Regions from separate parts of the Rhizobium sp. ZK1 genome, predicted to be linked through region 2. Evidence: riboswitches for the same ligand, from Rfam matches in the RefSeq annotation. Region 2 holds a riboswitch; each other region holds the start of a gene.
The links. Region 2 has a riboswitch for cobalamin ahead of ACK9YZ_RS12370 (ABC transporter substrate-binding protein). Riboswitches for the same ligand answer to the same signal wherever they lie in the genome.
Positions count from the first base shown of each region.

Region 1: linked by a shared signal. The riboswitch ahead of nrdH (glutaredoxin-like protein NrdH) and the one ahead of ACK9YZ_RS12370 (ABC transporter substrate-binding protein) in region 2 are both predicted to bind cobalamin.
Region 3: linked by a shared signal. The riboswitch ahead of bluB (5,6-dimethylbenzimidazole synthase) and the one ahead of ACK9YZ_RS12370 (ABC transporter substrate-binding protein) in region 2 are both predicted to bind cobalamin.
Region 4: linked by a shared signal. The riboswitch ahead of cobU (bifunctional adenosylcobinamide kinase/adenosylcobinamide-phosphate guanylyltransferase) and the one ahead of ACK9YZ_RS12370 (ABC transporter substrate-binding protein) in region 2 are both predicted to bind cobalamin.

Region 1 is NZ_CP180586.1:3,652,937-3,658,753, reverse strand. Features, by position in the region: gene ACK9YZ_RS18560 (heavy metal translocating P-type ATPase) at 1-723, shown strand, start outside; partial or broken gene ACK9YZ_RS18555 (hypothetical protein) at 768-956, shown strand; cobalamin riboswitch at 1,133-1,358, shown strand; gene nrdH (glutaredoxin-like protein NrdH) at 1,619-1,840, shown strand; gene nrdI (class Ib ribonucleoside-diphosphate reductase assembly flavoprotein NrdI) at 1,854-2,267, shown strand; gene nrdE (class 1b ribonucleoside-diphosphate reductase subunit alpha) at 2,246-4,414, shown strand; gene nrdF (class 1b ribonucleoside-diphosphate reductase subunit beta) at 4,431-5,405, shown strand; gene ACK9YZ_RS18530 (adenylate/guanylate cyclase domain-containing protein) at 5,499-5,817, shown strand, end outside.
Region 2 is NZ_CP180586.1:2,380,283-2,386,099, reverse strand. Features, by position in the region: gene ACK9YZ_RS12395 (rhomboid family intramembrane serine protease) at 1-329, shown strand, start outside; gene ACK9YZ_RS12390 (hypothetical protein) at 449-664, shown strand; gene ACK9YZ_RS12385 (class I SAM-dependent methyltransferase) at 700-1,503, opposite strand; gene ACK9YZ_RS12380 (ABC transporter ATP-binding protein) at 1,507-2,271, opposite strand; gene ACK9YZ_RS12375 (FecCD family ABC transporter permease) at 2,268-3,308, opposite strand; gene ACK9YZ_RS12370 (ABC transporter substrate-binding protein) at 3,305-4,321, opposite strand; cobalamin riboswitch at 4,499-4,749, opposite strand; gene ACK9YZ_RS12365 (ATP-dependent Clp protease proteolytic subunit) at 5,095-5,715, opposite strand; gene ACK9YZ_RS12360 (SRPBCC family protein) at 5,764-5,817, opposite strand, start outside.
Region 3 is NZ_CP180586.1:1,820,601-1,826,417, reverse strand. Features, by position in the region: gene ACK9YZ_RS09360 (NAD+ synthase) at 1-693, shown strand, start outside; gene ACK9YZ_RS09355 (TolB family protein) at 721-1,554, shown strand; gene ACK9YZ_RS09350 (hypothetical protein) at 1,659-2,060, shown strand; gene ACK9YZ_RS09345 (3-deoxy-7-phosphoheptulonate synthase) at 2,616-3,683, opposite strand; cobalamin riboswitch at 3,986-4,176, shown strand; gene bluB (5,6-dimethylbenzimidazole synthase) at 4,218-4,952, shown strand; gene ACK9YZ_RS09335 (DUF2865 domain-containing protein) at 4,912-5,817, opposite strand, start outside.
Region 4 is NZ_CP180586.1:2,496,525-2,502,341, reverse strand. Features, by position in the region: gene ACK9YZ_RS13010 (chloride channel protein) at 1-1,699, opposite strand, end outside; cobalamin riboswitch at 1,907-2,301, shown strand; gene cobU (bifunctional adenosylcobinamide kinase/adenosylcobinamide-phosphate guanylyltransferase) at 2,505-3,014, shown strand; gene cobW (cobalamin biosynthesis protein CobW) at 3,019-4,065, shown strand; gene cobN (cobaltochelatase subunit CobN) at 4,075-5,817, shown strand, end outside.

The DNA.
Region 1 (5,817 bases), 1.3 Mb from region 2:
GCGCTGCCGGGCAAGGGTGTGACGGGCAAGGTGGGCGGCGAAACGCTCGATCTCCTGTCGCCGCCGGCTGCGCGTGAGCGTAGAGCGCTGAATGCGGAGCAGGATCAGCAGGTTACCATCCTGAATGGCGCGGGCAAAAGTGTTTCGGTGCTGCTGATCGATGGCGTCGCTGCCGGCCTGATCGCCATGCGCGACGAGCCACGCGAGGACGCAAAGAGCGGCCTTGCGACGCTGAAGGCGGCCGGTGTGCGGGCCATCATGCTGACCGGTGATAACAAGCGCACGGCAGCCGCCGTTGCCGGTGATCTCGGCATCGACTGGCGCGGCGAGCTGCTGCCGCAGGACAAGCAGCGCATCGTCGGCGAATTGAAGAAGGAAGGGCTTTTCGTCGCCAAGGTCGGTGACGGCATCAACGATGCGCCGGCGCTTGCTGCTGCCGATGTCGGCATCGCCATGGGCGGCGGCACCGACGTGGCGCTGGAAACGGCGGATGCGGCGGTGCTGCATGGACGTGTCGGCGACGTGGCGCGCATGATCGACCTTTCGAAGCGGACGATGCGCAATATCATGCAGAACATCACCATCGCGCTCGGGCTGAAGGCAGTGTTTCTCGTCACCACTATAGCCGGCATTACCGGCCTGTGGCCGGCGATCCTGGCGGATACGGGCGCGACCGTGCTGGTGACGATGAATGCGCTTCGCCTTCTTCGGATGAAGACATAAAGATTTCTCTATATCATCCTGCGATTGGATGCGGCAGTGCATGCTTGCCGCATCGTGGTTCCACGACCGAACTTCTGATGTTGGCGCGCGAGCGCCTGACGAATGGGCAGCTTTGGATCAACGCCGATTGCGGTCTGAAGACGCGTAAATGGGAGGAGGTTCGCCCAGCGCTCGTCAACATGGTGGCGGCTGCTCGATTGTTGCGCGGTGCCGCAGCAACGACCCGCGCATGAGCGCCTAGTCGATTCCTGGGAGAGCCGGCTATATGCCGGCTTTCACCTTTGAGGCCTCCTCCACAGCCTGTTTTCTTTACCATTCGTTAACCACGTTTTTCACAGGAATGCAGCGATTTCAAACATTCCGTAACGCGATGCACAAACCATCCGTTGACGCAAACCGGGATTCGCGTACTATATCTAGTGTTCAAGGTTCCTTCGATTCGTGAGGGTCGGGGGCTAAGACGGGAATACGGTGCGTTTCGCCATGACGGCGCGACAAAGCCGGAGCTGCCCCCGCAACTGTAAGCGGCGAGCAACTGTCCGATTTCAGGTCACTGAGGCATGAGGCTTTGGGAAGGCTGGGGCAGGGGCTTCGACCCGTAAGCCAGGAGACCTGCCTTGAATAAAACGTCCACGGGCGGGGTGTCCGGAAAGTCGCGTGCATGAAAGCGGAATCCATCCGTGCTGTTACGCTGCCCCGAACGTCCGCATGAGCACTTCGGGGTTGAAGTTATGTCGAGAACGTCAAGGCCGCCGCCCGCGCAAATCCTGCAAGGGATAATTTCAGGCGTTTAAGCGCCGACTCTGCAAGATCATCGTCAAGCGTTACCCCGGACGCCGCAAGGCGCCCGTGCCCTGTACTGCGTCCGAAATTCATTGACATCACGAGGAACATGATGAGCGTTACCGTTTACAGCAAGCCTGCCTGCGTTCAGTGCATCGCCACCTATCGCGCCCTCGACCGTCTGGGCGTCGACTATCAGATCATCGATATTTCCGAGGATGCCGACGCGCTCGATCGCGTTCGCGGCATGGGCTACATGCAGGTTCCGGTCGTCGTTGCCGGCGAGAACCACTGGGCGGGCTTCCGTCCCGACATGATCAGCGCGCTCTCCTAATTGGAGAAGAGCGATGGGCCTGATCGTCTACTATTCCAGCCGGTCCGAGAATACCCATCGTTTCGTCGAGAAGCTGGGACTGCGCGCGGCGCGCATTCCCCTCAGTGCTGAAGACATCCACATTCGCGAACCCTACGTGCTGATCTCGCCCACCTATTGCGGGGATGGCGGCCCAGGGATCGTAAAGGGAGCCGTGCCCAAGCAGGTAATCCGCTTCCTCAACGATGCGGAAAACCGCTCCAATATCCGCGGCGTGATTGCAGCGGGCAACAGCAATTTCGGCGAGACCTACGGGCTTGCCGGCGACGTGATCTCGCAGAAGTGCCGGGTTCCCTACCTCTACAGGTTCGAGCTTCTGGGAACTGCCGAGGATGTCGCCAATGTCAAAGACGGGATGGGACGATTTTGGACACAGGAACGAACCTGACGCGGGATGCGGGTGTAAAACCGCTAAAGGCCGTGGAAGCGCTGGACTATCACGCGCTGAACGCGATGCTGAACCTCTATGACGATGAGGGCAGGATCCAGCTCGACAAGGACCGCTTGGCGGCCAAGCAGTATTTCCTGCAGCATGTGAACCAGAACACGGTGTTCTTCCATAATCTCAGGGAGAAGCTCGATTATCTGGTGACCGAAGGCTATTACGAGCAGGACGTACTCGATCAGTATTCCTTCAATTTCGTCCGCGATCTGTTCGACGAAGCCTATGCCAAGAGGTTCCGGTTCCCGACCTTCCTCGGCGCCTTCAAATATTACACCAGCTACACGCTAAAGACCTTCGACGGTAAACGCTATCTGGAACGCTATGAAGATCGCATCTGCATGGTGGCGCTGGCGCTTGCCAGAGGCAATGAACAGCTGGCACGCGATCTGATGGAAGAGATCATTACCGGCCGTTTCCAGCCGGCAACGCCGACCTTCCTCAATGCCGGCAAGAAGCAGCGCGGCGAACTCGTCTCCTGCTTCCTGCTGCGTGTCGAAGACAATATGGAATCGATTGGTCGCTCCATCAATTCGGCGCTGCAGCTTTCCAAGCGCGGTGGTGGCGTGGCGCTGTCCTTGACGAACATCCGTGAGGCCGGTGCGCCGATCAAGCAGATCGAAAACCAGTCTTCCGGCATCATCCCCGTCATGAAGCTGCTCGAGGACTCGTTCTCCTATGCCAATCAGCTCGGCGCGCGACAGGGTGCGGGCGCGGTTTATCTCAACGCGCATCACCCCGATATCATGCGCTTTCTCGATACCAAGCGCGAAAATGCCGATGAGAAAATCCGCATCAAGACGCTGTCACTCGGCGTCGTCGTGCCTGATATCACTTTCGAACTCGCCAAGAACAATGAGGACATGTATCTCTTCTCGCCCTATGACGTGGAGCGGGTCTATGGCGTGCCCTTCACCGAGATCTCGGTGACGGAAAAGTATCGCGAGATGGTGGCGGATGCCCGTATCACCAAGAAGAAGATCAAGGCGCGCGAATTCTTCCAGGTGATCGCCGAAATCCAGTTTGAGAGCGGCTATCCCTACATCATGTTCGAAGACACGGTGAACCGGGCAAACCCGATTGCCGGGCGTATCAGCATGAGCAACCTCTGCTCGGAAATCCTGCAGGTGAGCGAGGCCAGCGAATTCAACGACGACCTTTCCTACAAGACGATGGGCAAGGATATCTCCTGCAATCTTGGCTCACTGAACATCGCGATGGCGATGGATTCGTCCGATTTCGGCAAGACGATCGAGATCTCGATCCGCGCGCTGACGGCCGTTTCCGATATGAGCCATATCTCCTCGGTTCCGTCGATCGAGAAGGGCAATGACGACAGCCATGCGATCGGCTTGGGACAGATGAACCTGCATGGATACCTCGCCCGCGAGCACATCCATTACGGTTCGGAAGAGGGCGTCGATTTTACCAATATCTATTTCTACACGGTGACCTATCACGCACTGCGCGCCTCCAACCGTCTGGCGCTCGAACGTGGTGCGAGCTTCAAGGGTTTCGAGAATTCGAAATATGCCTCGGGCGACTATTTCGACAAATATACCAGGCAGGAATGGAAGCCGGCGACCGAGAAGGTGCGGGCGCTATTCGACGATGCCGGCATCCATATTCCGACGCAGGAAGACTGGCTGGAATTGAAGAAGGCGGTCATGGTCTCCGGCCTCTATAACCAGAATCTGCAGGCGGTACCGCCGACAGGCTCGATCTCCTATATCAACCACTCGACCTCCTCGATCCATCCGATCGTTTCGAAGATCGAGATCCGCAAGGAAGGCAAGATCGGCCGCGTCTATTATCCGGCGCCGTTCATGACCGACGACAATCTCGATTATTACCAGGATGCCTACGAGATCGGGCCGGACAAGATCATCGACACCTATGCGGCGGCGACCCAGCATGTCGACCAAGGCCTCTCGCTGACGCTGTTCTTCCGCGATACGGCAACGACGCGCGACATCAACCGCGCCCAGATCTATGCCTGGAAGAAGGGTATCAAGACGATCTATTACATCCGCCTTCGCCAGATGGCGCTGTCCGGCACTGAGGTGCAGGGCTGCGTTTCCTGCACGCTCTAACCGACCGGAGACAATGATGAACATGCAATTCAAGCCGGTCAGCCGCGTGCGCGCCATCAACTGGAACCGTATCGAGGACGACAAGGATCTTGAAGTCTGGAACCGCCTGACCGGCAATTTCTGGCTGCCCGAGAAAGTGCCGCTGTCGAACGACATTCCCTCCTGGGCGACGCTGACGGCGGTCGAGCAGCAGTTGACGATCCGTGTTTTCACCGGGCTGACGTTGCTCGATACGATCCAGAACGGTGTCGGCTCCGTCAAACTGATGGCGGATGCGGCAACGCCGCATGAGGAGGCGGTGCTCTCCAACATCTCCTTCATGGAGGCGGTGCATGCGCGCTCCTATTCCTCGATCTTCTCGACGCTTTGCCTGACGCCCGATGTCGACGATGCCTATCGCTGGTCGGAGGAGAACGAGTTCCTGCAGCGCAAAGCGGCGCTGATCATGGAGCACTATGCTTCCGGCGATCCCCTGAAGAAGAAGGTCGCGAGCGTCTTCCTCGAAAGCTTCCTCTTCTATTCCGGCTTCTATCTGCCGATGTACTGGTCGAGCCGGGCCAAGCTCACCAACACCGCCGACATGATCCGCCTCATTATCAGAGACGAGGCCGTGCATGGCTATTATATCGGTTACAAGTTCCAGCGCGGACTTGAAAAGCTCTCCGAAGAGCGCCGCCAAGAGATCAAGGATTTCGCCTTCGACCTGCTGCTCGAACTTTACGACAACGAAGCGAAATATACCGAAGCGCTCTATGACGGAGTTGGCCTCACCGAGGACGTCAAGAAGTTCCTGCATTACAACGCCAACAAGGCGTTGATGAACCTCGGGTACGAAGCGCTGTTTCCGGCCGAAGCCTGCAAGGTTAATCCGGCAATCCTGTCGGCGCTTTCGCCGAATGCCGATGAGAACCATGACTTCTTTTCGGGCTCCGGCTCGTCCTATGTCATCGGCAAGGCGGTGGCGACCGAGGACGAAGACTGGGATTTCTGACGTTTATCTTTGCGAAGCCTCTTATCATTCGGCCCGCTATCGCCCACATTCAGCGCGATATATTCGTTGAATGTGGCGTAGCGGGAGTTTTTCATGAGGCCCTCTTTCGAAGCGACTGATCCGGCAAGCGAAGCTGCCGAAGGCGTCTGGCCAATCCGCAGGCGCCGAATTCTCGACTGGCTGATCAACGAGACCCGCAGCGAGCGTTTCATCGACAATATCCTGGTGGAGATGTGCAACCGGCTGCTGGCAGCCGGCGTACCGGTGACCCGGTCCAGCCTGCATTTCCGTACCAACCATCCGCAATGGATCGGCGCCCGCATCCTATGGGTGGAAGGCATGGGAGAGGCAAAGATCAACACCTTTGCCTACGGGGTGGAAACCACGCCGCAATTCCTCAACAGCCCGGTCA
Region 2 (5,817 bases):
TCTGGCGTTATCTCGCTCAGAAGCGAGGCAATGACGTCAAGGCAAACGATGATCTCGCAGTCGCGGCCCGGCAAATGGATCAGGGAGCGTGGCCCTATCCGGTTTACAGCCTTTTTCTGGGCGAGTTGAGACCGGCTGAGGTGATGGCAAGGGCGGCTGACAGCAATCAGCGCTGCGAGGCCGCATTCTATAATGGCGAATGGTATCTGATGGGCGGGGACAGCAGGGAAGCGCGGCAATTGTTCCAGACTGCCCTATCCTCCTGCCCGACGACCTACCTCGAATATGATGGTGCAAAAGGTGAGCTGAACAGGCTTGATGCCCACTAATTTCACGACGTCCGGCTCAGAACTCAACAGATCGATAGCTTGAACTATCCGGCCCGGCGCTTATTCTCAGCCTGCGGATATTGCGCCCATGCCCGCGACGATCGAGAAGGCTAGATGCCATGCAGAAGTTCACTGTGTCCATTACGCGAGAGATTGAGGCCGATTCCGCCGAGGAGGCTGCGCTTCTCCTGTATCAGGAATTGGCGCGGGATGCGGCGCCGCTTCGCTATCTGGTCGCGGACGAGACGAAGCGGACGAGGACTGTGACGCTGAATCGGGACAAGGCGGACGAATTCGCTGCTGTCGATCATACGGCCGATCCCGGCAACTGGTAGGCGGGGGCTGACACGTCAGGCCCATCCGCAACAGATCAAGGCCGCCTGCAGGTCAGGATGAAGCGGCGATAAACCAAGGTTCTGAGCTTGTTTCTGAGGTTGGCGTTCTTCCGCTGCGCGCGGGCGATCGGGGCGTGGGAGTGCAGTTCGATCCCGGCAAAGCCTGCGAATTTCAGGAGCGGCAGCAGCATGTCGGGGCGCAGGCCGGCGCCGAAGGGCAGGGCCGTCATGATGCGCGCGTGGCGGCTGCCGAGTGCGCCGTCATAATTGCTGTCGGCGCCGATGATGCGGTCGATCCAGGAGATCAGCCGGCTGGCGATGCGGCCGGTTGGCTTCGGGCTCGCCCAGTCGCCGTCGAAGAAGAGCAGCAGGCCGCCTGGTTTGAGGATGCGGAACCACTCGCGAAAGGTTTCCTCCGGGCGGGTCAGCGTCCAGACGAGGTGGCGGCAGATGATGGCGTCGTAGCTCGCGTCCGGCTCCAGGGTGTTTTCGGCATCCGCCAGGATAAAGCGCAGGCGCTCCTTGCCGGCATGTTTGGCGCGGGCGACAGCGAGCATCGCCTCGGAGAAATCGAGCGCGGTGACGTCATGGCCGAGATCGTGGATCAGGCGGGTCACTTCGCCGGTGCCGCAGGCAAGCTCCAGCACGCGTTTCGGCTCCGGGCCGAGGGCATCGCGGATCGGCTTCTGCCAGGCGTCTGCCTCCGGGCCGGGGGCGATCCTGTGGCCGAAGGCGAGGTCGAAGGTTTCAGAGCGCTTCGACCAGTAGTCGCGGATCTCTTCCTTGAGATCGAAATTGGGGAGATCGAAATTGGGGAGATCGAAATTGGAGCCGTCCATCCCTCAACCCATCAGATACTGGATATACGTGCGGCCATGCACGGGTGATTTTTCGATATGGGCGCGCACGCCGAAGACGCTGGCGATCAGCTCCTCGGTCAGCACCTCTTCGGGTATGCCTGATGCAACAACCTCGCCCTTCTGCAGCACGGCGAGATGGTCGCAGAACATCGCTGCCAGATTGAGATCGTGCAGGGCGATGATCGAGGTGAGGCCGAGTTTGGAAACCAGCGCCAGGATATCGAGCTGATGCTGGATATCGAGGTGGTTGGTCGGCTCGTCGAGCAGCAATTCGCTCGGGCTCTGGGCCAGCGCCCGGGCGATATGCACGCGCTGGCGCTCGCCGCCCGACAGCGTCTGCCAGAGCTGGCCGGCGCGCTCGGCCATGTCGACGCGGGCAAGCGCTTCCTCGACGGCGGCATCGTCATCGGAGCCCCAGGAGGCGAGGAGGCCGCGATGCGGCGTGCGGCCGAGGCGCACGACATCGCGCACGGTGATCTGCGTATCCGTCGTCGACTGCTGCTCGACGAAGGCGATGCGCCGGGCGAGGGCGGCGCGCGAAAGGCCGGAGACGTCGTCTTCGCCGAGGCGGATGATGCCGGATCTGACCTGCCGCAGCCGGCAGATCAGGCGAAGCAGGCTGGATTTGCCGGAGCCGTTCGGCCCGAGCAGGCCGAGCACCTTGCCCGTTTCGACCGATATGCTGACGCCATTGACGATGACGGTATTGCCGGCGGCATAGGTGACCTTGTCGACTGATATGCTCATGCGCTTCTCCGCACGCGATAGAGGATGATGGCGAAGGCCGGGGCGCCGAAGAGCGCGGTGACGACGCCGATCGGCAGGATCTGCTGCGGAATGATGATGCGCGAGATGATATCGGCGCCGACCATGAAGAGCGCGCCGCCAAGCGCGGTCGCCGGCAGCAGGCGGCCATGCGCCGGCCCGACGAGGAAGCGGGCGGCATGGGGAATGACGAGGCCGACGAAGCCGATGGAGCCGACCATGCTGACGACGCTCGCCGTCATCGCGGCCGTGACGGCGAGCAGGGTGAACTGCACCCGGCGCACCGGGACGCCGAGCGCGGCTGCGGCATCCGTGCCGAAGGCGAAGGCATCGAGCGCACGCACATGCGCGAGGCAGAGGATGAAGCCGATCACGGCGATGGGCACGGAAAGATAGACATCCGGCCAGCGCACGCCGCTCAGCGATCCCAAGAGCCAGAAGAGCACGCCGCGGGCCTGTTCGGCATTGGCCGAGGTGGTGACGATATAGGAGGTCAGCGCATTGAAAAGCTGCGAGCCCGCCACGCCGCAGAGAATGATGCGCTCGCTGGTGCCGCCGGCACCGGCCGCCAGCACGCCGACCAGCAGGAAGGCGGCGACCGCGCCGATGAAGGCCCCGCTCGACAGGCCGAGTATGCCATAACCGAGGCCTGATATCATGACACAGACGGCGCCCGTCGATGCGCCGGCGGAGATGCCGAGCACATAGGGTTCGGCGAGCGGGTTGCGCAGCAGCGCCTGCAGGATCGCGCCGCAAAGCGCCAGCGACGCACCGGCGCTTGCCGCCACCAGCGCGCGGCTGAGGCGGTAATCCCAGATGATGCCCTGATGGATGCGGCTGAGCTCGAACGCCGTGCCGAACAGGCGGTTGGAGACCGCCTTTGCCGTAGTGGCGAGCGGGATGGCGATCTCGCCGATCGACACGGCAAGGCTGATCATCAGTGCGAGCAGGATGACGGCGGCGATGGTGAGCGCGGCAAGCGCCCACCATGTCCTCTGTGGCGAAAGCGCTTGGCTCACTGTGTCAGACCGAAGGACTTGATGCCCTTTGCCAGCGTTTCGATGCCGTCGATCGTGCGGATCGTCGGGTTCATCGACTGAGCGTCCATCATGATGAAGCGCTTGTTTTTCACCGCATCCAGCTCCCTGGTGACCGGATCATTCTCCAGGAAATCCACCTTCACCCTGGGATCGTCGGCGGCATAGCGGCGGCGGTCCATGGTGGCGATGACGATGACGGAAGGATTGGCCTGCGTAATGGTTTCCCAGCCGACGAGGGGCCATTCCTCTTCAGTCGTCACGACGTTCTTCGCGCCGAGCGTTTTCAGGATATAGGCCGGCGCGCTGTTCTTGCCGGCGATGAAGGCATCGCCCTCGACCTCCTTGCTGGAGAACCAGAATACGACAGGCAGGTTCTTCGCCGCTGCACCGGCGACAGAGGCAACGGCATCCGCCTCGCGCTTTTTCAGGTCGGCAATCAGCGCGTCGCCGCGGTCTTTCACGTCGAAGATCTCGGAGAGTTCGGCGATTTCCTGATAGATCAGGTCCATCGTGAACAGTTCCTTGCGCACGCCATCACCGCCATCGGTGTTGATCTTGGCGACGCAATCGGCCGGCGCGACATAGGTGTTGATGCCGAGATCCTTGAACTGCTCGCGCTTGCCGACGGAGCCTTGCGTGCCGACATGCCATTCGAATTCGGCAGTCACAAGATCGGGCTCCGCGCCGACGACGGATTCGAAGCTCGGGTCATTGTCGGCCAGCCGTTTGATCCTGCTGTTGACATCGGCATATTGCGGCAGGACCGGGCCGACCCAGACGGCGGTGCCGGCGATCTTGTCGGCAAGGCCGAGCGAGAACAGCACTTCGGTCATGCCCTGGCCGATCGAAACGATCCTGGCCGGCGCTTTTTCGAAGGTGACCTGCTGGCCGCAATTGGTGAGGGTGAGGGGATATTGGGTGGCGGCAAAGGCGGGCGCAGCAAAGCCGGCCAGCCCGAGCGCGAGGGAAAAGCTCTTCAGAAGCTGTCGCATGGGAAACTCTCGATCAGAAGGAAAAGGGCTGGCGGATGCCGGTGCGCGAAAACGCGAACGAAGCCGGCGAGCGGCAAGCTAGCGGCGGATCGTCCAATCGAGACGGATGGATGGCGGCAGGTGGGGAGGGGTCTTGTCAATCATGTCTGCTCCTTGTCGGGCATCCCCGCCCGGCTTGATTGGATCGTGATCGACGGCAGGTCTCCTGGCTCGCGAATATGTGCCGGTCATCTGCCTTCCCGCGAAATCGCAGTGGCACGGCCCAGAGGCCGAGGGCATGATCGTTGAAGCGATCAACCCCGAGATCGACAATCCGCTTACAGTTGCGGGGGCAGCCACGGTCTCGGTCCCTCTTGGGTCGTCCTCACCGTGTTCCCTATTATTCCCCTCGGAGTTCTCTTCGGGGAACCGTCGCTCCGATCTATGACGCCGCCATGGGCAACGTCAAGCACCGGAATGCGAAGTGTGTCGGATCCGACGCCGCCTTCGTGGCTGACGCCCGAGCCGCGCGGCGGCGGATGTGAGCGCGGTGGCGACTGCGGAGACAGTGAAAGGGCGCCGGTACATGAGATCTCCCTTAATGTAATAACATTACATAGCCACTGTTATAAAGTTACACCTGCGTTGTCCAGTCCCGGCTGTCGGATTTTTGAGAAATTGGGCGCGGGCCTCGTCTGATGTCTGGCCGGCTCTTCATCGTGACGGGATGGCGGCGTATGACGCAAGCCATCGACAGCGATTGGTGAGCCGAGCCCCTTCAAAGCAGCCGATGGCTATTGTGGCGCGACGTCCGTCATCTCTTCACGATCCTGCAGGATGCGGTCGATCAGGCCCCATTCCTGCGCCTCTTGCGCCGTCATGAAGCGATCGCGATCCATTGCCTGCTCGAACTCCTCATAGGATCGGCCGCAATGTTCGGCGTAGAGGCGCGTCATGAGCTGCTTGGTCTTCCTGATTTCCTCCGCATGGATGAGCATGTCGGAGGCCTGGCCCTGGAAGCCGCCGAGGGGCTGGTGGATGAGGATGCTGGCATTCGGAAGGGCATAGCGCTCTCCCGGCTGGCCGGCCATCAGCAGGAAGGAGCCCATGGAGCGGGCCGTTCCCATGCAGAGCGTGTGCACCGGCGCGCGGATGAAGCGCATCGTGTCGTACATGGCAAAGCCGCTGGTCACGACGCCGCCAGGCGAATTGATATAGAGATTGATGGGCTTCTTGGGATTTTCGGCTTCGAGGAACAGCAATTGGGCGCAGACGAGGGCCGAAACGGTGTCGTTGATCTCACCGTTCAGAAAGATGATCCGCTCTCGCAGGAGGCGGGAATAGATGTCGAAGGATCGCTCCCCTCTCGAGGATTGTTCCACGACCATAGGGACGAGTTGCATCGTTTCGCGCATCGGCGAACTCCAATCTTCCAGAGTTGATCAGGGGGAAGGCCTGCCGCGTCAGGCGGCGAGCATCATGGTCTGGCCGTTGCTGTTGGCGACCGATCTCGAAAG
Region 3 (5,817 bases), 560 kb from region 2:
TATACCTCCGAGGACTCGCTGAAGGACGCGGCCGATTGCGCGAAGGCGCTTGGCTGCCGCTACGACATCGTGCCGATCGAGGCGCCGGTGACGGGCTTTTCCTCGGCGCTGTCGAACCTCTTCGAGGGCACGAACAGCGGCATTACCGAGGAGAACCTGCAGAGCCGTGCGCGCGGCACGATCCTGATGGCGATCTCCAACAAGTTCGGCTCGATGGTCGTCACGACCGGCAACAAGTCGGAAATGTCGGTCGGTTACGCGACGCTCTATGGCGACATGAACGGCGGCTTCAATCCGATCAAGGACCTCTACAAGATGCAGGTCTATGCGTTGGCCCGCTGGCGCAACGGGAATGTGCCGCCGGATGCGCTCGGCCCCTCGGGCGTGGTCATTCCGCAGAATATCATTGACAAGGCGCCCTCGGCCGAGCTTCGCCCTGACCAGAAAGACCAGGATTCGCTGCCGCCTTATCCTGTCCTCGACGACATTCTCGAATGCCTGGTCGAGCGGGAAATGGGTGTCGAGGAGATCGTGGCGCGCGGCCATGATGTCGAAACGGTACACCGCATCGAGCATCTGCTCTATCTCGCCGAATACAAGCGCCGCCAGTCGGCGCCGGGCGTGAAGATCACCAAGAAGAATTTTGGCCGCGACCGGCGCTACCCGATCACCAACCGGTTCCGGGATCGCTGAGACGCTTCAAAAATCTGGGAGGGATGAATGCGCAGCTCAGTTGAAATCTACAATGTGCGGCGGGGCGAAAGCCGTGTCATCTGGCAGACGGAAGCGCTGGTGGAGGCGCCGAATTTCTCGCGCGACGGCGCCTATCTGCTGATCAATGGCGACGCGCTGCTCTACCGGCTGCGGCTCGACGGCAGCGATCTTGTCGAGAAGGTCGATACCGGCTTTGCCGTCCATTGCAACAATGACCACGGCATTTCGCCTGATGGCGAGGAGATCGTCATTTCCGACAAGACCGAGTTCGGCAAGTCGGCGATCTACATCCTCCCGATCGAGGGCGGCAAGCCGCGTCTGATCACCAGAAACCTGCCGTCCTACTGGCATGGCTGGTCACCCGATGGGCGCGAGCTTGCCTATTGCGGCATCCGCAACGACGTCTTCGACATCTACACGATCTCGGTCGATGGCGGCGAGGAGAAGCGGCTGACGCATGGCGAGGGCCGCAATGACGGGCCGGACTGGTCGGCGGACGGGCAGTGGATCTATTTCAATTCCAGCCGCACCGGGCTGATGCAGATCTGGCGCATCCACCCCGACGGCACGGGTCTCCAGCAGGTCACATCGGACAATTACGGCAACTGGTTCGCCCATCCGTCGCCCAACAACGACAAGGTGCTGATCCTCTCCTACGACCCCGATGTCTTCGACCATCCGCGTGATCTGAACGTGCGGCTGCGCATGATGGATATGGATGGCGGCAATCTGACGGAGCTGTTCGAGCTTTTCGGCGGGCAGGGCACGATCAATGTGCCGAACTGGTCGCCGGATGGCGAGGAATTCGCCTATGTGCGGTATTTTCCGGTGAGATCTTGAGAGGGCGCATCGCAGTTTGATGATGGAGTGCTCGTGGCCTCAAGTCCTATGCAACCCTTCTCAAGCTAGCATCGCTCACTCATCAGAGGGACCTTCATACAATTATGCACAAGGTATTGCTCGCGGCGTTTGCCTTTTTGATCTGCTGCCGTGCTTTGCTGTTTGTTACGTTTCCGGTCGAGTATCTGCGATGGTTCGGAAAATATCAGGAGTCGCAAATTTTGAATCAGATGGCGGTACCCATCGCCAAATTCTATATTCAGAATGATGTTAGATATGCTTGCGGCAATGAGACGTACTTCAGAAATTATAACGCTATGAACTTCTTCGATGATCTGCCTCTCACCCAGGAAGAGGAGTTCATACTCCAGTCACAGGATAAGATTGCTCTCCTGTTTTTAAGCGACGTCGTTGACGACGAGAACGAATATCTCGGCTCTATCCGCACAGTGACCAATTATAATTTGCTCGTCGCCTCTAAGTGCTTGCACAGGCGCATTTCGTGAAAGCGCCAGCGGCGGTAGCCGCGTGACTTGGTTTGTGGGATATCTGAAAAGTACAGACTCGTTCGTCGGCGGTACTCTATGCATTATGATCCCGCTTATCCCACAATATTGCCTCCACTCATCGCGCTACCGATTTTTCTTATTTCGAATGTCATGGCGCCTCTATTGGCGCATCTTGTCGGGCGTTCACTCAAGCGTTTAAAGTGGATGCCACATATGTTCGCATTTCTGTGGGTACTAGCTTCCGTTTTGACCTTCAGTCTCGTCGGAATGCCGAGGATAGCGCCAGACGAGATGGAAGGTCCCGGCGACGGTATCGTAATGCTTCCACTCGCGTTGGAAGCATTAGCCGTACTGGCGGGATATGTCCTGGCAATGGTATTTTTGCTTGTCGCTCGCCTTCTCAATCGGAGCAATTCGAGATCACACCTGCCGTCCTGAAGTAAAAGATGGTCGGCGAATGATATTGTGCAGCCGCGCCATCTTTGATGGAGGGGCGGTGGATTATAGGCGATAGCACGGCGGGATTTCGCCCGCCGCACTTCATTCTCTCGCTCAGGCCGCGACGGCAGCCTTGCGGCGATCACGGACGGCCTTCGCCAGGTCCTCGAGCACGTCGACAGACATATCCCAGCCGATGCAGCCATCGGTGATCGACTGGCCGTAGACGAGCGGCTTGCCGGGGACGAGATCCTGGCGGCCGGCGACGAGGTTGCTCTCGATCATCATGCCCTTGATGTGGTGATTGCCGGCGACGATCTGGCCGGTGACGTCGTGGACGACCTTCGGCTGGTTCATCGGATCCTTGCCGCTGTTGGCGTGGCTGGCATCGATCAGCATGCGTGGGTCGACACCGAGCTTGGTTGCCTCGGCGATGACGGCCTGCACATCGGCCGCTTCATAGTTCGGACGCTTGCCGCCGCGCAGGATGATGTGGCAGTCCTCGTTGCCGCGGGTGGAGGCGATCGCTGCCTGTCCGTCCTTGGTGACGGCCGGGAAATGGTGCGGCTGGGAAGCGGCCATGATCGCGTCGAGCGCGACACGCGCGCCGCCATCCGTGCCGTTCTTGAAGCCGATCGGGCAGGAGAGACCCGAGGCGAGCTGGCGGTGGATCTGGCTTTCGGTCGTGCGCGCGCCGATGGCGCCATAGCTGACGAGATCGGCGATATATTGCGGCGTGATCGTATCGAGGAATTCGCAGCCGGCCGGCAGGCCCATGGCGTTGATGTCGAGCAGCAGGCGGCGCGCAAGGCGCAGGCCTTCCTCGATACGGTAGGTGCCGTCGAGATGCGGGTCGTTGATCAGGCCTTTCCAGCCGATGGTGGTGCGGGGCTTTTCGAAATAGACGCGCATGACGATTTCGAGATCGCCGGACAGGCGTCGTCGCTGCTCAACGAGCCGGGACGCATATTCGCGGGCGGCTGCCGGATCATGGATCGAGCAGGGGCCGATGACGACGAGCTGGCGGTCGTCCTTGCCGGTCAGGATATTATGGATCGTGTCGCGTGTGCCGGTCACGGTCTCGGTGACCGCTGATGTCCGCGGGATTTCCGAGATGATATCGGCCGGCTTGGTCAGCGGGGTGATCTCGACGATGCGCAGATCATCAATGGTGTCAGTCACGGTATGCTCTCCTGTTTGGTCATACCGTGCGGAACAAAAAAGCCGCCAGGTAGACTAGCGGCTGTTCGGGTTGTCGTCGCGTTAGATTTGGTTACGCACAGACCCGCATCCGCTGGAAGCAGCGGTACGAATAAAATCGCGATGCGTAGACGGACGAGATCGACATGCTGGCTATGTAGCGATGCGGAAACAAATTGTCACGCGGAATTTTGCAAGTGACAGTTCCTTACCGGGCAGGGGCGGAGATGCAGTTCCGTTCCAGGCATATTCGCCGAATTGACTTGCTGCCATGCCGTTTCCACGCCATAGATCGCCCGTCAGGTGCCCGCCGTCACAAGCGGGAGAATCGGGAATCCGGTGCAAGACCGGAACGTGCCCAACGCTGTAAGGCCGACGCTTGCCGCTCACCACGCCACTGGCCTCAAGGCCGGGAAGGCTGCGGCCAAGTGGATGACGCCAAGTCAGAAGACCGGCCTGGCAAGATAGACCCAACCCGCGCGGACGGCGGGCGGTTGCGTTGTTGGGGATTTGACGATGCGACCCATTGACGATGCCGTTTGCCCGGCATCCAGCTTTTCTGCGGCCGAACGCGAGGCCGTCTATCATGCGATCATGACGCGGCGCGATGTGCGCTGCCAGTTCCTGCCCGATCCCCTGCCGGATGATCTCGTCACCCGATTGCTGATGGCGGCCCATCACGCGCCTTCGGTCGGTTTCATGCAGCCGTGGAATTTCATTCTGGTGAAAAGTGCCGAGGTGAGGGCGCAGGTGCGCGATGCCTTCGCGAAGGCGAATGAGGAAGCGGCCCTGATGTTTACCGCCGAGCGGCGGCAGGCCTATCGCTCGCTGAAGCTCGAAGGCATCGTCGAGGCGCCGCTCGGAATCTGCGTGACTTGTGATCCTACCCGCAGCGGCAGCGTGGTGCTGGGGCGCACGCATAATCCGCGCATGGACAGCTATTCCACCGTCTGCGCCATCCAAAACCTGTGGCTTGCGGCGCGAGCGGAAGGCGTCGGCATCGGCTGGGTCAGCATTTTTCGCGAGGGCGACCTGAAGGAAATCCTCGGCATCCCCGATCATATCGAGGTGGTGGCCTGGCTCTGCGCCGGCTTCGTCGACCGGCTCTATGACCAGCCGGAACTGGCGGTCAAAGGCTGGCGGCAGCGCATGCCGCTGGAAGATCTCGTCTTCCATGACGGCTGGGGACGATCGGACCGTGAGCCGGTCACTACTGCTGTTGAGGTTGAGGGCCAGGTGTCGCCGGATTAGCGAGATCGATCTTGCCCTGATCGCCGGCAAGGAATTGCGGGCCGACCTGCCGGACCTTGCTGGCAGAGGGATCATAGGGGCGATCCGCCACCTGCGGCTGCGAGGCAGGCGGGGTGCCGACCGCCTTCGGCGCTTCCGTCCGGATCGTGGTGATCGAGCCCTTCGGCTCGGGCGCCGGCGCATAGGCGGCCTGGCTCTTTCGCATCTGCTCGTAATAGGCAGACAGATTGCAGGAGCAGGCGGATTTTTCGCCAGGTGCACGGGTCTTGTAGGCGAAGGCGTTCTTCATCGCGCTGTAGGGCGCTCCGGTTGCCGTCGAAATCATGTTCGAGGTCTCGGTGCTGGAAACCTCGCGATAGAAGAGTTCCGTCTCGAGGCCGGGGCACATCTTCGCGCAGGTCGCGGCATCACGGTCGAAATCGACCGAGGTGGCATTGTTGCTGATCGGGAAGAAGCCGCCATCGCAGGTGCGCACGCAGATGGTGCTGACGGGCGAGAGCATTTCGGCGCGCGGCAGGCCATAGCGCTCGCCGCCGCCGAGCGGGATGAACGTGTCGCTGCGCATGGCCTGCTCTTCGATGCTCGGAGCCGGCGCGTAGGCGTCGCCTTCGGCAGGCCCGCTGAAACTGTCGCTGTTGCAGTCATTGTCTTCGAGCGCGGCCATCAGTTCCGCGCGGGCCGCATCGGGGCCGGACTGGCGCAACTCGTTGCGGCGATGCTGAAGGAAGCTGATATTGTCGACCATCCTGGCTTCAGCATGCTCGAGCTCGGAGCAGAAGCCGGCGTTGTCGCCGCCAACGACGACCATGCTGCCGGAGGTGCAGCCATACCGGCGCAGATCGCTGCGCACCTTGCGCAATTCGAG
Region 4 (5,817 bases), 120 kb from region 2:
TGCGCTCGATCATGTTGTTGACGACGGCGAGTGCTTCGCTTTCGGTCTTGTCGAAGATCGCGGCTGCCTGCTTGGCGTTCATCTGCGGCTGCAGGAAATCGTTTTTATAGCGGATGAAATCGGCGAGATTCTGGGCTTCGTCCTGCGCGCTGGTGGGATTTGCGTAGATTTCCGGGACGAGCACCAGACCTGCATATTTGTCCTGATCGTCAACAAGGATGACGCGCTGAGTCGAGCCGATCGGGTAGGCCGTCTTGAAGTCGCCGAGCGTCATGCTGTTTTTAGCCGTCTTCACATCGGCGCGCATCAGCTTGTCGACGGTCAGGTTGCGGATCCAGCCGACATCATGGGCGCTGCGGATGCTCTCGCCGCGCAGGTGGAAACGCCATGTGGCGAAGGAGTAGCCGAAGGTGGTGCGAACCACGAGCGAGGAAGTGATGACGGCGGCGAGCACGAGGGCGGTGATCGGAAAGTCGCCGGTAATCTCCAGTGCGAGGAAGGTCATGGTCAGCGGCCCGCCGATGACGGCGACGGCAAGCGAACTCATGCCGACCACGGCATAGATGACGGGGGTCAGCGTCGCATCGGCAAAATAGGGGGCGGAATAGGCAAAGAGCTTGCCGAGCAGCGCGCCCATGAAGAGTGAAGCGAAGAACAGGCCGCCCCTGAAGCCGGAGCCGATCGAGACAGCCGAAGCGACCGATTTCAGCAAAAACAGGCTGATAAGGGCGGGGATCGTTACTTCGTTGGCGAGGTTCAGATGCAGTGCGCCATGTCCGGCGGCCAGAATCTGCGGCGAGACCAGCGCCAGCAGGCCGACGACGATGCCGCCGAGCGCCGGGCGAAAGGGCAGCGGGACGGAGCTCTTTCTCGCCAGTTCCTCGACGAAGGCAACGCCCTGCATGAGCAGGATGCCGATGCCGGCGCAGAAGGCGCCGAGTGCGATCGCCGGCACGTAATCGGCCGGCTGGACAGCGCCGAAACTGCCGACATCGATGATGAAATCGCTACCGGCAAGCAGGCGTGCAACCAGTGTGGCGACCAGGGCTGCAACGACGACCGGTGTCAGCGAGACGATGGCGTATGTGCCGATGATGAGCTCGAAGGCGTAGAACGCGCCGGTCAGCGGCGCATTGAAGGCGGCCGCGATGGCGCCGGCAGCGCCGCAGCCGACAAGCACGCGCAGATCGGCGCGGCGCAGTTGCAGTTTCAGGCCGAATTTCGAGGCGATGCCGGCTGCAAGCTGCGTATAGCCGGCTTCCAGACCGACCGAGGCGCCGAAGCCGTTGGAGATGATGTTCTGGACGGCGACGAGAATGCTGTCTGTCAAAGACAGGCGACCGCCATGCAGCGCATTGGCCTCGATCGGGTCGACCATCGGCTTCTTGCGCCACTTGGCGAGGATGAAGAACAACAAGCCGAGTAGGATACCGCCGGCGAAAGGCGCCGTCATCAGCAGGAACTGGTTGTCGATCTGCGAAGCGCTGAGCCGGGTTTCGGTTTCGATGCCGAAGATCAACCGGTGCATTGCCTCGGACACGAAACTCATGGCGCTGACCGCCAGCCCCGCAGCGATGCCGACCAGCGCGCCGGCAAAGACCAGGCCTATTTCACTTTGTCTGGCGAGGGCGCGCAGGCGTCCCAAATCGAATATGGTTGTGAAGGGCCGGAAGCGGCGGATATCCATTCGGGAGAGCATCATAGGAGAACTAGGCGACAGGAGCGGCGGTCAAGGGTGGCAGGCGGCACCGCATGCCTGCCAATTGCGGCTAAATACCGGCCGGGCAGTAAAGTTTCTATGACATAAGATTTTGAATAAACACGATAATCTTGGTAGTGTAAGTAGAGATGAACCTCTCTGGCACAGTGCGGGGCAATTGACATGGGGGTTGCGCGCGCCTAACCATGAAACCACATAATGGATGGTTCCGGATCGGCCTGACGCCTTCCGGATGAAAAGGGAATGTGACGAGGCGGACCCAAACCGGGGGCCTTCATCACAGCCGACCCCGCGACTGTAGAGCAGTCAGGGTCTTCCGTCCGGCATTTCGACTGCCGCGCCGACGGCCCGCATCCTGTGGGCGGGCAAGGTGGAACAGGCGCCGGAAAAGCCACTGGAAATGCACCGTGATCAGCCGGGGCAGGACGCCTCTCTTTCTACGAATCGTCCGCCTTTTCACGAGATGCAGCCGGGAAGGCGAGGCAGATCCGCTGGCACGATCAGGGGCGACCGGAAACGGTTGCCCCTATCGCGGCCGACAACTGCGAGCCAGGAGACCTGCCATCCGTGCCGGGCATAGTGCCCAACTGGGTGTTTTGCCCGCTGCCAGCACGGAGGTTGTTTTGGCTGAAGAATATGGTTCGGTGCTGCCTTTGGCGGTGCGATTGGCAGGCGTCGGTGCGGTGCTTTCGGCCTCTTGCGTCGAGTCTGTGGCACCCGCCTCTGTTGCCAAGGAAAGTACACTTAGAACAAGCCGCATCCTCTCTCACAGGAGCGTTTGCGCATGACCGCCACCTTCATCCTCGGCGGCGCGCGCTCCGGCAAATCCCGCTTCGCCGAAAATCTCGTGACAGCCAGCGGCCTCGACCGCCACTACATCGCCACCGGCCGGGCGTGGGACGGGGAGATGCAGGCGCGTATCGACCGGCACAAGGCCGATCGCGGTCCCTCCTGGACCACGCACGAGGAGCCGCTCGATCTTACGGAGCGCCTTGCGGCCATCGATGGCGAGGGCAGGGCGATCCTGGTCGACTGCCTGACGCTCTGGCTCACCAATCTTATGATGGACGGGCGCGATATCGCTGCGCAGTCCGCAGCGCTCGCCGCCTTTCTCCCTGACGCAAAGGCGCGGCTCGTCATCGTTTCCAATGAAGTCGGCCTCGGCATCGTGCCCGAAAACCGCATGGCGCGCGAGTTTCGCGACCATGCCGGCCGGCTGCACCAGATGATCGCGGCAGAGGCCGACGACGTCTATTTTATCGCGGCAGGATTGCCGCTGAAAATGAAGGGTTAGTTCCATGCAGCAGAAAATTCCCGCGACCGTCATCACCGGCTTCCTCGGCGCCGGCAAGACGACCATGATCCGCAACCTGCTCACCAATGCCGGCGGCAAGAAGATCGCGCTCATCATCAACGAGTTCGGTGATCTCGGCGTCGATGGCGATGTGCTGAAGGGCTGCGGGGCGGAGAATTGCACCGAAGACGATATTATCGAGCTCACCAATGGCTGCATCTGCTGCACGGTCGCCGACGATTTCATTCCGACCATGACGAGGCTTCTGGAGCGCGATCAGCGTCCGGACCATATCGTCATCGAAACCTCGGGCCTCGCTTTGCCGCAGCCGCTGGTGGCCGCCTTCAACTGGCCGGATATTCGTAGCGAAGTCACCGTCGATGGCGTCATCACCGTGGTCGATAGTGCCGCTGTCGCCGCTGGTCGTTTTGCCGATGACCACGATGCCGTCGATGCGCGCCGCGTCGAGGATGAATCGCTCGACCATGAAAGCCCGATCGAGGAGCTGTTCGAGGATCAACTGACCTGCGCCGACCTGATCGTACTGAACAAGACCGACCTGATCGACAGCGACGGGCTCGGTCGCGTGAAGAGCGAAGTCGCCTCGCGCATTGCCCGCAAGCCTGTGATGATCGAGGCCAGGAATGGCGACGTGCCGGCAAGCGTGCTGCTCGGCCTCGGCATCGGAACGGAAGACGACGTCGTCAACCGCAAGTCCCATCACGAGCTGGAGCATGAGGACGGTGAGCCCCACGATCACGACGAATTCGACAGTTTCGTCGTCGAGCTTGGTGCGATCTCGGACACGGCCGGTTTCGTCGAGAAGCTGAAGGGCATCATTGCCGAGCATGACGTGCTGCGCCTCAAGGGCTTCATCGACGTCTCCGGCAAGCCGATGCGCCTGCAGCTGCAGGCCGTGGGTGTCCGTATCGACCAGTATTTCGACCGCGCCTGGGCATCGGGTGAAACGCGCAGCACGCGTCTCGTTGTCATCGGCCTGCACGAGATGGATCAGGACGCGGTGCGCAAGGCGATCGAAGCGCTCGCATGAGGATATAAAATGCATCTGCTTCTGGCCCAGCAGGGAACGATCAGCGACGGGGACGAGGCAATCGACCTCGGCCAGTCGCCGGGCGATATCCTGTTCCTGTCGGCTGCCGACACCGAGCTTGCGGCAATTGCCGCGGCGCATGCCGGCGGGGCGGCCGGGCATTCGCTGCGGCTTGCGAGCCTGATGAGCCTGAAGCATCCGATGTCGGTCGATACTTACGTTGAACGCACGGCGCGGCATGCGAAGCTGATCATCGTGCGGGCGCTGGGTGGGGCGAGCTATTTCCACTATGCGCTGGAGGCGCTGCATGCGGTGGCGGCGCGCAGTGGTGCGCTGATTGCGGTGTTGCCGGGGGATTCCAAGCCGGATGCCGGGCTGACGCCGTTTTCGAATGTGGCGCTTGAAGATCTCAATGCGCTATGGGGCTATCTGATCGAGGGTGGAGACGCTAACGCGCGGGGCTTTCTTGCCTATGCGGCGGCGATGCTGTCTGGAGCGGAGAAGCCGGCGCCGGCTGCGCCGTTGATGAAGGCGGGGATCTGGTGGCCGGGGCGGGGGCTGGTTGGGGTCGAGGAGTGGAAGGGGTTAGTTACTAGCGTTTCTGCAGGTACCACGCTCTCGGACGAAGAAGAGGGTACCACTCATTCGACGGAAGAGGTGGGATGCAAACCCACGGACCGACCTACCGTCGCCATCGCCTTCTACCGCGCCCTCGTGCAGAGCGGCGAAACCCGCCCCGTCGAAGCCTTGATCGAGGCTCTGCAGGCGCAAGGCCTGCGTCCGCTGCCGGTCTTCGCCTACAGCCTCAAGGACCCGGTCTCGAAAGGCATACTCGAAAGCATCTTCGCCGACCTGAAGCCCGAAGTCGTCATCAACACGACGGGCTTTGCCGTCTCCGCCCCCGGCGCCGATCGTGAGCCGACGGTACTGGAGGCGAACGACGCCATCGTGCTCCAGGCAATCTTTTCCGCCTCGTCGCGGGAAGCCTGGGCTGCCTCGTCGCAAGGGCTCTCGGCCCGTGATCTCGGCATGAATGTTGCGCTGCCGGAGGTGGATGGCCGCGTGCTGTCGCGTGCCGTCTCCTTCAAGGCAGCCGCCCGCTATGATGCCGCGGTCGAGGCCAATATCGTCTCCAGCGAGCCTGATGCCGGGCGCATGGCATATGTGGCCGCCCTTGCCGCCAACTGGGCGCGGTTGCGGCAGAGGAATGCGGCGGAGCGGCGGGTCGCGCTCGTCATGGCGAATTATCCGAACCGCGATGGGCGGCTCGGCAATGGCGTCGGTCTTGATACGCCAGCGGGCACCATCGAGGTGATGCGGGCGATGGAGGCGGTCGGCTATCCTGTCGCCGATATTCCGGCTGATGGTGATGCGCTGATGCGGCATCTGATGGCGGGGCCGACCAATTCCGGTTTCGACGGCAAGGTGGTGCGCGAGAGGCTTTCCTTGAGTCGATACAAGAACTTCTTCTCGTCTCTTCCCAATCAGATTCAGGATGAGGTGATGGCCCGCTGGGGCGGGCCCGAGGCCGATCCCTATATGCGCGATGGCGGCTTCGCGCTGCCATTTGCCCGGTTCGGCGGGTTGCTGATCGGCATCCAGCCGGCGCGCGGCTATCATATCGATCCGAAGGAAAGCTATCACTCGCCCGATCTCGTGCCGCCGCACGGCTATTTCGCCTTTTATGCTTTCCTGCGTGAAGAGTTCGGCGCCGATGCCGTCATTCACATGGGCAAGCATGGCAATCTGGAA